Regions from separate parts of the Ureibacillus thermophilus genome, predicted to be linked through region 2. Evidence: a T-box and tRNA genes for the amino acid it is inferred to sense, from the RefSeq annotation. Region 2 holds a T-box; the other holds one or more tRNA genes.
The links. The T-box of region 2 lies ahead of ileS (isoleucine--tRNA ligase). A T-box ahead of a tRNA ligase gene usually reads a tRNA of that ligase, here a tRNA-Ile.
Positions count from the first base shown of each region.

Region 1: it has a tRNA-Ile gene. The T-box ahead of ileS (isoleucine--tRNA ligase) is inferred to sense a tRNA for this amino acid. The anticodon was not compared.

Region 1 is NZ_CP036528.1:2,518,031-2,521,280, forward strand. It holds gene tnpC (IS66 family transposase) at 21-1,595, shown strand; tRNA gene DKZ56_RS12460 (tRNA-Glu) at 1,693-1,764, opposite strand; tRNA gene DKZ56_RS12465 (tRNA-Ser) at 1,776-1,868, opposite strand; tRNA gene DKZ56_RS12470 (tRNA-Asn) at 1,872-1,946, opposite strand; tRNA gene DKZ56_RS12475 (tRNA-Ile) at 1,953-2,029, opposite strand; tRNA gene DKZ56_RS12480 (tRNA-Gly) at 2,034-2,107, opposite strand; tRNA gene DKZ56_RS12485 (tRNA-Phe) at 2,114-2,189, opposite strand; tRNA gene DKZ56_RS12490 (tRNA-Asp) at 2,196-2,271, opposite strand; tRNA gene DKZ56_RS12495 (tRNA-Met) at 2,275-2,351, opposite strand; tRNA gene DKZ56_RS12500 (tRNA-Ser) at 2,363-2,455, opposite strand; tRNA gene DKZ56_RS12505 (tRNA-Ile) at 2,478-2,554, opposite strand; tRNA gene DKZ56_RS12510 (tRNA-Met) at 2,561-2,634, opposite strand; tRNA gene DKZ56_RS12515 (tRNA-Ala) at 2,651-2,726, opposite strand; tRNA gene DKZ56_RS12520 (tRNA-Pro) at 2,734-2,810, opposite strand; tRNA gene DKZ56_RS12525 (tRNA-Arg) at 2,823-2,899, opposite strand; tRNA gene DKZ56_RS12530 (tRNA-Leu) at 2,912-3,000, opposite strand; tRNA gene DKZ56_RS12535 (tRNA-Gly) at 3,004-3,078, opposite strand; tRNA gene DKZ56_RS12540 (tRNA-Gly) at 3,104-3,178, opposite strand; tRNA gene DKZ56_RS12545 (tRNA-Leu) at 3,190-3,250, opposite strand, start outside.
Region 2 is NZ_CP036528.1:1,348,806-1,352,055, reverse strand. It holds gene ileS (isoleucine--tRNA ligase) at 1-2,131, opposite strand, end outside; T-box leader at 2,219-2,452, opposite strand; gene DKZ56_RS06665 (DivIVA domain-containing protein) at 2,524-3,078, opposite strand; gene DKZ56_RS06660 (YlmH family RNA-binding protein) at 3,166-3,250, opposite strand, start outside.

The DNA of each region.
Region 1 (3,250 bases), 1.2 Mb from region 2:
TATAGAATCAGTACGGAAAAGTGGTGGATGTTGTGAACAATGATTCATACGAAAAGTTAATTCAGTCATTAGAAGAGCAACTAGCTCATGCCAATCAAAAAAATGATGAATTGTTGAAACAAATTGAATTATTGTCACAACAAGTTCGTTATTTAACTAAACGGCTTTATGGCTCAAAATCTGAAAAATCAAAGTATCAAGCTCCAGATGGACAGTGTTCTTTGTTTGATGACGACCCTTTTTTTAATGAACCTGAGCACACAGGAGAAAAAAGCACGGACACTGTGACATACACAGTTGTTCGTAAACGACATAACAAGAAAAAACGAAATGATTCTTTTATGGATGGTTTAGAAATTGAAGAAATTCATCATCATCCAGAAAACTTACAATGCGAGTGTTGTCAATCACTTATGACAGAGATTGGTAGCACTATTGTGCGGGAAGAAGCAAAATTCATACCAGCTACCATGAAGCGTGTTCAGCATATTGAACACGCTTATGAGTGCAGGTCTTGTAAAAAAGATTCGAATAAAGACTCACAAATCAAACGTGGAAAAGCACCGCAACCTGCCATTCTGCGAAGTATCGCAGGACCAACGGTCTTAGCAAAACTCATCTATGATAAATTTATTCTTTATTTACCCTTATATAGGCAGGTAAAGGAATGGCATCGTTATGGTTTACTAACCAATGATAAGAACCTATCCAACTGGGTGATTCGCACGGCAGAAGATTGGCTTCTTCCATTATATAATCGAATGAAAGAAACCCTCATGAAAAAATCAATTCTTCATGTCGATGAAACCTATGCCCAAGTATTGAACCGCTCAGATGGAAAGCCAGCTCAATCTAAAGCTTACAACTGGGTGTTCCGTAGCGTAGGATCTCAAGGTCCAGCAATTGTTCTGTTCCATAGTGCTTTATCCCGAAGTCGGGAAATTTTGACTGACTTTATGAAAGGCTTTAAAGGGACGATTATCTGCGATGGATATTCTGCATACCATGATGTGCCAAATATTCATTTTGCCAACTGCTGGGCTCATGTTCGTCGATACTGGTTAAAAGCCGAAAGTAAAAATGGACGGATTGGTGTCGATTATTGTGATCGACTTTACCGCCTAGAACGGAAATTTAAGAAACTTCGGCCGAGCGAACGGAGAAAAGCTAGACAAAAAGAGTCCAAACCTATCGTTGAGGCATTTTTCAAATGGATTGACGAATCTCCTTTCTATGGGAAGAATGCCCTTGCCAAAGCTGCGGAATATACATTGAAGCACGCCGAAGGTTTAAAAGCTTTTCTGTATGATGGACGCATTGAAATGGACAACAACCCAGCTGAAAATGCGATTCGGCCGAATGTCATTGGACGAAAAAACTGGCTGTTTTCCGTGAGTGAATCGGGAGCCGATGCAAATGCCATCTGTTTAAGCTTGGCTGAAACGGCAAAAGCGAATGGAATTGATTTTTATCAATACTTAGTGAAAGTATTGTCGGAACTCCCAAGTTTACCAATCCATCAACAGCCAGAAATATTAGATCGCTATTTGCCATGGTCGAAAACAATTCGTGAATCATGTGCAATGGCAAAATAGCCCTCAATCCGAAAAAACTTGGGATTGAAGGGCTATTCATCGTGCGTACCAGAGGGTGCGCATTTTTTTATTTATCTCACATATTTCGGGCTTACTATGACCCCTACGGGATTCGAACCCGTGTTACCGCCGTGAAAGGGCGGTGTCTTAACCACTTGACCAAGGGGCCATTATACATAATGGCGGAGAAGGAGGGATTTGAACCCTCGCGCCGGGTTACCCCGACCTACACCCTTAGCAGGGGCGCCTCTTCAGCCTCTTGAGTACTTCTCCGTATGGCTCCGAAGGTAGGATTCGAACCTACGACCAATCGGTTAACAGCCGATTGCTCTACCACTGAGCTACTTCGGAATTTTATGGTGGGCCTAAATGGACTTGAACCATCGACCTCACGCTTATCAGGCGTGCGCTCTAACCAGCTGAGCTATAGGCCCATTCTGGAGCGGGTGATGGGAATCGAACCCACGACATCAGCTTGGAAGGCTGAGGTTTTACCATTAAACTACACCCGCAATTAATGGTGGTTCAGGACGGAATCGAACCGCCGACACAAGGATTTTCAGTCCTTTGCTCTACCGACTGAGCTACTGAACCACTTTATGGCGGTTCCGACGGGACTCGAACCCGCGATCTCCTGCGTGACAGGCAGGCATGTTAACCACTACACTACGGAACCGTTTGGTTGCGGGGGCAGGATTTGAACCTGCGACCTCCGGGTTATGAGCCCGACGAGCTACCAGACTGCTCTACCCCGCGATGATTTTAAATGGTGGAGGAAGAGGGATTCGAACCCCCGCGCGGTTTGACCCGCCTCTCGGTTTTCAAGACCGACCCCTTCAGCCAGACTTGGGTATTCCTCCATATTTCTATTCTTTTAACCTTTGGTGGACCTTGCAGGACTCGAACCTGCGACCGGACGGTTATGAGCCGTCTGCTCTAACCAACTGAGCTAAAGGTCCTTGGGATGGCGGTGGAGGGGATCGAACCCCCGACCTCACGGGTATGAACCGTACGCTCTAGCCAGCTGAGCTACACCGCCAAATCATTTTAAGTTATGGTGGAGCATAGCGGGATCGAACCGCTGACCTCCTGCGTGCAAAGCAGGCGCTCTCCCAGCTGAGCTAATGCCCCGTGTCTCTGGTCGGGAAGACAGGATTCGAACCTGCGACCCCTTGGTCCCAAACCAAGTGCTCTACCAAGCTGAGCTACTTCCCGGTCCTTTTTTTATGGCGCGCCAGGCAGGAGTCGAACCCACAACCTTCTGATCCGTAGTCAGACGCTCTATCCAATTGAGCTACTGGCGCTTTTACATTGTTTGGTGCCGAGGACCGGAGTCGAACCGGTACGGTAGTCACCTACCGCAGGATTTTAAGTCCTGTGCGTCTGCCAATTCCGCCACCCCGGCAGTTGGAGCGGAAGACGGGGTTCGAACCCGCGACCCCCACCTTGGCAAGGTGGTGTTCTACCACTGAACTACTTCCGCATGCCAATTCCGCCACCCCGGCAGTTGGAGCGGAAGACGGGGTTCGAACCCGCGACCCCCACCTTGGCAAGGTGGTGTTCTACCACTGAACTACTTCCGCATGATTAAATATGGTGCGGGTGAAGGGAGTCGAACCCCCACGCCGTAAGGCGCTAGATCCTAAGTCTAGTGC
Region 2 (3,250 bases):
ATACAAAGTTGTTGATAGCATGATATACAGCTGAGAAATCATAGCGGTCATAAGCTGCACGCACTTGTTTTAATACTTCCTGCAAACGCATGTACATATATTGATCCACTTCGCGTAAGTTTTCGTAAGGAACGCGGTCTTTTTTCGGATCAAAATCAAATAAGTTACCGTGCAAATAGCGAAGCGTGTTGCGGATTTTACGATACACTTCGGAAATTTGTTTTAACAAATCCATGGAAATCCGTACATCGCCAGTATAGTCTACAGATGCCACCCACAAGCGAAGAATATCCGCACCGTATTGTTTCATTACTTGTTCAGGGGCAATTACGTTTCCAAGAGATTTACTCATTTTACGGCCTTCCCCATCCAGTACGAAACCGTGAGACAGGATGCCTTTATAAGGTGCGAAACCGTTGATGGCAACAGATGTAATGAGAGATGAGTTAAACCATCCGCGATATTGGTCAGAACCTTCCAAATAAAGGTCAGCAGGATATTTCATGCCGCGTTCTACAAGCACGCCCTGGTGAGTGGAACCGGAGTCAAACCAAACGTCCATAATATCTTTTTCTTTTGTAAATTTGCCGTTTGGACTTCCCGGATGAGTAAATCCTTCTGGCAATAATTCTTTCGCTTCTTTTTCGAACCAAATGTTTGAACCATGTTCACGGAATAATTTTGCCACATGGGCGATTGTTTCTGGCGTAATGATTTCTTCACCGTTTTCCGCATAGAATACTGGAATTGGCACACCCCAAGCCCGTTGACGGGAAATACACCAGTCGCCGCGGTCGCGAATCATATTGTAAAGGCGGATTTTACCCCAGTTTGGCGTAAATGTTGTATTTTCAATCGCTTCCAATAATTGATCGCGGAACGGCTCGATGGAACAGAACCATTGCGGTGTAGCACGGAAAATCACCGGTTTTTTCGTGCGCCAGTCATGTGGATAGGAGTGGGTGATGAAACCTAATTTTAATAAGGCGCCCACTTCTTTTAATTTTTCAGTCACGACTTTGTTGGCATCATCATAGAACATGCCCTCAAATCCTGGCGCTTCACTTGTATAGCAACCACGGTCATCAATTGGGCTTAATACATCTAAACCGTATTTTTTACCGACGATATAGTCGTCTTCCCCGTGGCCAGGCGCTGTGTGAACGCATCCAGTACCGGCATCGAGCGTAACGTGTTCCCCAACCATTACTAAAGAATCGCGGTCATAGAATGGATGTTTGGCTACAATATATTCCAATTGTTGTCCTTTTACTTCTTGCACAATTTCAACTTGTTCCCATCCAATTTCTTTTGAAACATTTTCAATCAATTCTTTTGCAATGATATATAAGTTGCCATCCACTTTCACAACAGCATACGTAAATTCTGGGTTGACTGAAATTCCTAGGTTGGCTGGAATTGTCCAAGGTGTTGTTGTCCAGATAATGAACTTGGCCTCTTCAGGTACAACGCCTTTTGCATCTTTGATTTCAAAACTTACATAAATGGAAGGAGACTTCACATCTTTATATTCAATTTCTGCTTCTGCCAACGCAGATTCAGAGGATGGAGACCAATAAACAGGTTTTAGTCCTTTGTATATATATCCTTTCTCTGCCATGCGGCCAAACACTTCAATTTGACGGGCTTCAAATTCAGGGGTTAATGTGACATAAGGATTTTTCCAATCGCCGCGAACTCCCAAACGCTTAAATTGCGCTTTTTGGTTTTCAATTTGTTCGTAGGCATACTCTTCACAGAGTTTACGGAATTCAGCAACCGACATTTCTTTACGGTTCACGCCTTTTTTCGTCAAGGCATGCTCGATTGGTAGTCCGTGAGTATCCCAACCAGGAATATATGGCACATGATAGCCTGTCATAGAACGGTGGCGGTTAATCATATCTTTAATGATTTTATTTAACGCATGTCCAATATGAATATCACCGTTTGCATATGGAGGACCATCATGCAATACGAATTCCGGACGGCCTTTCGTACGCTCTAATACAAGTTGATTAATATCCATTTCTTCCCATTTTGCTTGAATTTTTGGTTCGTTTACCGGTAGATTTCCTCGCATCGGGAAATCGGTCTTCGGCATTAACAACGTATCTTTATACTCTACCATTATGTTTCCTCCTTGTTTATTTTTGACTTCATACTATCTATTCGGCAAAAAAGAAAATCCCCAATAATAAAAAAAGTTTCTCTATCCCATAGGGACGAGAAACGATTACCCGTGGTACCACCCTTCTTTACAACGCCGAAGAAAAGCATTTCGACGCTGCCTCTTGACACTGTAACGCCGTGTAGACGAAATCACTTACTGTTCTTTCAGTGATTTGGCTCGGGAGTGATTTTCTTTTTTGCCGCTTGTCCGAGCTTCCACCATCCTCGGATCGCTATAATTGCCACGGACAAAAAATACTTTCTCCGTCAACACCTGTCAGCCGCATGTATTAAATTTCTGTGTATCAGTATATGAAAATCATGGGAGCCCGTCAAGTAGTAAGAAAATTATTAATACTTTTCTTGCTCACTTGTACTGTTTTTTAGAAAATCATCTTCGTCCTCTTGTCTAAATTGTTCTTGGATTTCTGTTAAACCAATATCATATTCCATTAAATGATCCCAGTCGTCGGAATTCAATAAGTCTAATTGAGCTTCCACCAACATTTTGAAACGATTGCGAAACACCTTGGATTGCTTTTTTAAAGCGTCGATTTCAATCGTAATTTTACGAGCCTTTGTCAATGCTTCGTTCACGATGCGATCCGCGTTTTTTTCTGCTTCTTTAATGATTAACTTGGCCTCTTGCTGGGCATTTCTGCGCACTTCCTCCGCAGCTTCTTGCGCAACGACAATGGATTTTTGCAGCGTTTCTTCCATCGTATTGTAGTGTTCCATTTGTTCGGTCATTTGTTTTACTTTATCTTCAAGCTCTTTTTTTTCTCGGAGTAACAGCTCATAGTCTTTAATAATTTGGTCCAAAAATTCATTAACCTCGTCTTCCGCATAGCCGCGGAAAGCCCTTGTAAATTCTTTATTATGTATATCAAGAGGTGATAGTGGCATCGTTTCGCACTCCTTTAATCAAAAATATAAGCATATAACTATTATACCCATCAAGATAATTCTTTACAGTAAATTTTTTGATTCGACTCACTTTCTGTCAATTCGACAAATGCTTAAACGAATTTTCTCCTTTTTTGTTCGTCCTTCAATGGCATTGATTTTGAAACGTCCA